DNA from 3 places in the Bacillus sp. AFS031507 genome. Region 3 is predicted to be linked to each of the others. Evidence: predicted binding sites of a transcription regulator. Region 3 holds the regulator's gene; each other region holds the start of a gene.
What was found. The regulator LexA, encoded in region 3, represses DNA repair genes until DNA is damaged. The targets are predictions, from matches to a motif close to CGAACATATGTTCG.
Positions count from the first base shown of each region.

Region 1: the regulator LexA is predicted to act here: its motif matches at 953-966, upstream of COE25_RS23660 (YolD-like family protein).
Region 2: the regulator LexA is predicted to act here: its motif matches at 915-928, upstream of COE25_RS04680 (Y-family DNA polymerase).

Region 1 covers NZ_NUOW01000029.1:3,794-6,073, reverse strand. Annotated here, with positions in the region: gene COE25_RS23665 (hypothetical protein) at 1-105, shown strand, start outside; gene COE25_RS23660 (YolD-like family protein) at 588-926, opposite strand; gene COE25_RS23655 (sugar efflux transporter) at 1,180-2,280, opposite strand, start outside.
Region 2 covers NZ_NUOW01000003.1:168,278-170,557, forward strand. Annotated here, with positions in the region: gene COE25_RS04670 (SDR family NAD(P)-dependent oxidoreductase) at 1-308, shown strand, start outside; gene COE25_RS04675 (YqzH family protein) at 642-833, opposite strand; gene COE25_RS04680 (Y-family DNA polymerase) at 992-2,251, shown strand.
Region 3 covers NZ_NUOW01000013.1:15,665-17,944, reverse strand. Annotated here, with positions in the region: gene COE25_RS12765 (hypothetical protein) at 1-151, shown strand, start outside; gene lexA (transcriptional repressor LexA) at 672-1,295, opposite strand; gene yneA (cell division suppressor protein YneA) at 1,453-1,776, shown strand; gene COE25_RS12750 (YneB family resolvase-like protein) at 1,789-2,280, shown strand, end outside.

The DNA.
Region 1 (2,280 bases), on a different contig from region 3:
GATAATATCCAGTACAACGTAAAGTTGATTGGTAACAGTACCAATTATAAACCATCTAAAAGTGATTTAATTAAGGTCGTAAATTCGATGTTTCCACCCAAATGACGACAGTTAAGAATAAATTAAACAATTACATTTTTGTAGGCGAGATTCATAAACTACCTTCATAAATCTCAATCGACTCTCCCAGTGGTTGTGATTTGTTTTTCCTTGTTGTTGATAAAGGTCCAAAGATTCCCGTTCCTGATAAAAGCTGGATTGACATAGCGCCAATTTAGGCGCTTTTATCTTTTTCATTGGAATTCCATGCTACTGCTCCAAATAAAGCTCCAATGATTAATATAATCCATTTTATTGCTTTTTTCATCTTCTTGCCCCCTTTGTTTCATCCTTTTTCTCAAATCTGATAATATCGAGGTAGTTTTTCTTGTTCAACAACTATTCTGTCCCGTTAGCATATTAACAAAAAGACTGCCCTTTTATCGCAGCCAGTTCTGAGAAAGACATCCCCTTTTCATATCTGCTTTATTTTTATACGAATTTTTCCAGAAAAGGGTTTCAATATAGTTTGATAATTTGAGCCACATTTAATCAACGACTGACACTCCTATAACATCCTCGAAATTAATCCGCCGAAACTCGCCTCCCAGTAGTTCAATCCGAAGTTGGTACGATATGGGATCAACGTTATGAATGCGACCGGTTATATCTGATGTAAAGCCGTTAGACCATATCGTTATCTTTATCGACAGGTTGTACTCCATCGCATAGCAGATACGTCGGTCAAACTCTTCCTTCTCGTATTCATCAATCATTGGCTTTATAATTCGCTCTTGGTCGGTCCATAGATCTCGCTGTGCCTTAATTAACTCCGGCATTCCAAACGCAAACTGCCATTTCTTTTTACCGCGGTCTCGTATCGCCATATAACTCACCTCGTAATCATTATATACGAACAAATGTTCTGTAGATACACAAAAATAAATAGGACCAATTTAGGTCCTAAATTTAAAATCATTAGTTGATACTTGTTTATTTCGCAACATAATCAGCAGGTAAATCCTCCTTACTATTCTTCCTTCTTGTTCCTACTAATTGTTTTAATAATAATTGTATTAAAGCAACAATTTTATCAATGACAACTATTAACTTCCTTTTAAAATTAAAAAATATAATTACTTACGCAGACCCAGTGTGTCCTGTTGTTATTTCGACTTCCTCATGAGGTTTGGTTCTCCATAAGATAAACAACGAGAAAATCACAATTGCGAGACACGCCCAATAAACATGACGAAATCCTATAAACTGAGCAATCATACCGCCACCCATATTTCCCACTAGCCTTCCAATGATGGACCCGTTGTAATAAATCGTTGTGGACATCCCCGGTGAACCAGGTAATAAGTTAGTGAAATAGCTTAGTCCATTGCCCATGACAATCGCTACATACGTTGCCTGTAGAAGCTGTGCTGCAATAAGTTGCCAGGATTGGGTCGATATACTTAAGAAAGTATAATAGATAAGAGCTACAAAACAACCGAACATAATTAAGGAATGGTTCGATATGTTTCTGCCCAGGGCACCTAATAAAAGCATAATGGGAATTTCCAAACCAGCAGAAATACTCACGACTAAAGCGACATCCGTATGCGTACCACGGAGTTCATTTACAATAAACAACGGCGTGTTAATTCCATTAATAGCATTGACTGCAAAAAGAAAGATAAAGGAGATAAACGGAAGCATGATTTGCCTGCTTTTAAGTGAAAAGGTGCCTATACTTTTGATCTTCCTGTCATTGCGTTGAACAGATTTTCGTTTTTGCAGAAACAGGAAGACAAGAGATGTGATCGATAGATAGATGGCGGATGTCCCAAGAAAAAGTCCCTTGTATCCAAGTGCCCCCAAAATAAATGTACCAACTAATGGTCCTATTAGGAATCCGAGAGATACAAGGGAACGTAATGTAGACATCGCAAATGTCTTATCATCATTTTGGCTTGCATTTGCGGATACCTGTGCAGAGGCGTAGATTTGCGGCATGGCAGGAGTCCCTAATCCATTAAAAAGAGTAATCACAATCAACAGAATAATGAAGTTATGCAAAACTAAATACGAAGCATAACCCAAGGCAGATGAAATCATGGCTATTATAATCAACCATTTTCGATCCAGCCCGCCATCCGATCGTTTAGCAATTAGCGAATTGACCACCACTCCGCTTAATGAACTCACTGCCATGAAAACGCCAAAGGCTCCCACACTCATTCCCAAATCTTC
Region 2 (2,280 bases), on a different contig from region 3:
CCGTGCTTGGATACACAAACTCACTGCGAATGGAGCTTTCCGATTATAATGTACAAGTGACTTCGGTGAACCCTGGGCCAATTGCCACTGATTTTTTTAATATAGCCGATGAACAAGGCACGTATGTTAAAAATGTGCAGAGATTTATGCTCAAGCCCGAGTACGTCGCTCAGAAGATCGTTGACAGCATGCTGACGAAAACAAGGGAGATTAATTTGCCGCGCTGGATGAATATGGGAAGCGTTGTGTACGTCCTCTTCCCGCGGCTGTTTGAGCGCCTTGGCAAGCGTGCATTTAATCAGAAATAGTTTATAAGTTAATTAGGCCTCTTTTTTAGAGGCTTTTTGTTTTTTGCTGTCATCCTGTTAAAAACTCATAAACTGAATCATTGACAACCTCATATTTAAGTTTATTGAAGAAGAACTACGTTGGACGGCCTCTCTATTTAACGGTTGAATGGAAATTTTTGCCGATTTATTTCAAAGGTAATCATAACCATACTCTTTGTCTTGGCACTGATATCACGAAAAGAAAATTTTTCAGAATAGTATTGAACATATTGGTTTCTCCAACAATTAATCAAGAAAGTTTGGTCCATCACGACCGCACTGTGAATTTTTCACTAGTGCGGTTTTTTTGTATCACTCTGCTAAATACTCATATACCGTATCATTCACAATCTCGTATAAATCTGCAGTTGGTTCCTCTGCTTTCGTTTGAAGGATTTGATTGCTTAGCTTCTCCAAATCGTTGTCTCCAATAGGCATTGTCCCCGTCTCATAATACTGTTTAAAACAATTTTTGATCATCTTAGCCACCAATTTTTTATCCATAAACATGCACCTCACTATCCATTATACTATGTTTTCCTCGACTTCCATAAAAGAACGGTGTCAAAAAATTTCCATTGAACACGAACACATATTCGCTTATGATAATGAATATAATAAAAAGGAACGAATGTTCGATATTCTGATTGTGAGGGAATGCCATGGTGGATTACAGCGCACTGCCGCAAAATAAAATTTTATGTGTGGACATGAAGAGCTTTTATGCCAGCTGTTCAGCTGTTATGTGGGGCCTTGACCCTATGGAGTGTTATTTAGCGGTGGTTGGTCAAAAAGAGCGGCAGGGAAGTATCGTCCTTGCTGCTTCGCCGCGTATGAAAAAAGAATTTGGCATCAAAACGGGTTCCCGGATGTTTGAGATTCCACAAGACCCCAGGATTCAAATTGTTGAGCCAAAAATGGCAACGTATTTGCGGATTGCTACCGAAATTTCTCGTGTCTTTAACCGCTATGTTCCAAAAGAAGCGATTCATGTCTATAGCGTCGATGAAAGCTTTATTAAAGTCGATGGTGCCATTCATTTGTGGGGGGATGCTCACACGATTGCCAAAAAAATAAGGGATGATATTGAGCGGGAGTTTCAACTGCCGTGTGCCGTTGGAATTGGCCCTAACATGTTACTGGCAAAGCTATGTCTTGATCTTGATGCCAAGAAAAGCGGAGTGGCCGAGTGGACATATGAAGATGTTCAGACAAAGCTCTGGAATGTGTCACCGCTCAGGGAAATGTGGGGGATCGGCAGACGTGTCGAAAAAACATTAAATGGGATGGGCATTTTTACTGTCGGTCAGCTAGCCCGTTATGATTTAGAAAAGCTGGAAAAGAAATTTGGTATCATGGGAAACCAGCTTTATCATCATGCCTGGGGAGTTGACCTTTCTGATTTGGGTGCACCGCTTATCCAAGGACAAATCAGCTTTGGAAAAAGTCAAATTCTGTTAAGGGACTATAAAGAGGAAGCGGAAATTAAGACGGTCATTTTAGAAATGTGTGAGGAAGTAGCAAGGCGGGCAAGGACGCATCGAAAAGCAGGGAGAACGATAAGTCTCGGAGTCGGCTACAGCCAGGATGAATTTGGCGGCGGTTTTCATCGCTCTAGAAGCATTGGCCAGCCAACGAATGTGACGATGGAACTTTACCGTGTGTGTCTGGAATTATTTCATGAGCATTACACCGGGAAGACGGTACGACAGATTTCGATTGCCATCAGTAATATTGTTGATGACCGTGAGCTGCAGCTTGATCTTTTCGACATGGGTGCATATAAGAGGCGAGAGCTCGGCTATGTGGTGGATACGGTTCGCAGACGCTTTGGTTCAGGTTCCTTGTTGCGCGCGGTTTCATATACGGCTGCTGGAACGGCTAAGCATCGGGCTACACTTGTTGGTGGACATAAAAGATAAATGCGGAAGTGCCCGTTTAGCGGCGTTAA
Region 3 (2,280 bases):
AGGTCAGGAATGTTTTCTATTTGATGAACAGCGCAAGACCTTGAAAGGAACGTATGTTACACATTCCAGTTTTAATGAAGGGGACACGAAAGTATATAAAGTGCTTTTTAAGGTGAAACTATCTGAAATACAAGCAAGAATAGTGAATTAGGAAGATAAAGGAGTGGCGTATGGCTGCTCCTTTTTAGTTTGAATAATGCAGCTCTTCTGTCATAGAGACAACAGGAAACGACCTCATTGTTATTTCTTTGGAACGGTCACGTAGGCCGCCTCTACGTGCCCCAACTCTGTGAAATTGTTGTGTAACGGTCACGTAGGCCGCCTCTACGTGCCCCAACTCGTAGGAATTCTTCTGGAACGGTCACGTAGACCGCCTCTACGTGCCCCAACTCGTAGGAATTTTTCCGGAAAGGTGACGTAGTCCGTCTCTAGGTGCCCCAACTCGTAGGAATTCTTCCGGAAAGGTGACGTAGTCCGTCTCTAGGTGCCCCAACTCGTTGGAATTCATCTGGAACGGTCACGTAGGCCGCCTCTACGTGCCCCAACTCGTAGGAATTCATCTAGAAAGGTCACGTAGACCCACTCTACCCCGGCTTCTGTAATTCCTTCAGCTTGAGGTTAATTTGCACAACAAAAAAAGAGTCGGCACGTATATGCCAACTCTCTTAAACTTAATGAATATGTCGGTAAACCCCAATAACTTTACCTAAAATCGAAACATTCCTTAATATAATAGGGTCCATTGTAGAATTTTCCGGCTGCAGGCGTATGTAATCTTTTTCCTTGAAAAATCTTTTACAGGTGGCTTCATCTTCCTCGGTCATTGCTACAACAATATCCCCGTTATTAGCGTTTGGCTGCTGTTTCACAATTACATAATCCCCGTCTAGGATCCCAGCTTCTATCATACTCTCACCCATGATTTCTAACATGAACACTTGTTCATCTGCAGGTGCAAGACTTTCTGGAAGTGGAAAATACTCTTCCACATTTTCAATCGCTGTAATTGGGAGTCCTGCCGTTACTTTCCCAACCACTGGAACATTGACAACTGTATTTCTTGGTATATGTGCAGAAACATCTGCTTCTAATATTTCAATTGCTCTTGGTTTTGTAGGATCTCGTCTAATAAGTCCTTTACTTTCCAATCTTGCTAGATGTCCGTGAACAGTAGAGCTGGATGCGAGTCCAACCGCTTCTCCAATTTCCCTTACTGAAGGGGGATATCCTTTACTCTTAACCTCACTTTTAATGAAGTCTAAGATATCTTGCTGCCTCTTTGATATTTTAGCCATGATAAAATCCACCTCGCCTGGTTAATGTTGACTTTATTATAACATGTTCGCATTTTTTATACAAACATAAGTTCGAAAATATGGTTGACAACAAACAAACGTTCGATTTATAATGAAAATATCAAATCGAACATACATTCTTATAGAGGTGTTATTTATGAAAAAATTATGGAACAAATACTCCTATGCTATTACTCTTATTATTTTAAGTTGTTCACTTTCAATCATATTATCATTCCAACATCATTCGAACGCGCAAGATGATTATTTAAAGGTTACAATCTCAGAAGGAGATTCACTATGGGAAATCTCTGATCAATTCTCGGGTCAACATTCATTATCAAACAAGGAATTTGTTGCTTGGATAAAAAAGCATAATGAATTAGATGATGATCAAATTTTTCCTGGTGACGAAATTATCATTCCGGTGAGTAAAGAAGTCTCATCTACGAATGAATTTGCTAGCGCCGTTAGTGAATAGAAAGGAATTTTTATGAAAGCAATTATATACTGCCGTGTCAGCACAAATAAGGAAACACAAGAATCTTCGTTAAAGCGCCAGGAAGAGGAATTAACGCAACTAGCTAACACCTATCACTTTGAGATTGATAGGGTAATTAAAGAAAAGGCTAGTGGTTATGATTTCAATCGTGAGGGGATTTTTCAATTATTAGAACGAATTAGAGATAAGCAGGTACAAGCCATCTTAATTCAGGATGAAACACGACTCGGTAGAGGTAACGCCAAAATTGCACTCTTGCATTGCATATTAAAAGAAAATATTAAACTTTATAGTATCTCCCATAGTGGAGAATTACAGCTTTCAGAATCGGATTCCATGGTTTTGAACATCGTAAGTATGGTTGAAGAGTACCAACGAAAACTACATAATGCAAAAATCAAACGTGGAATGAAGCGAGCAGTCAAGAATGGATATAAACCAGAAAAAAACTTAAAAAATCTCGGAGAATCCTCTGGACGCGAG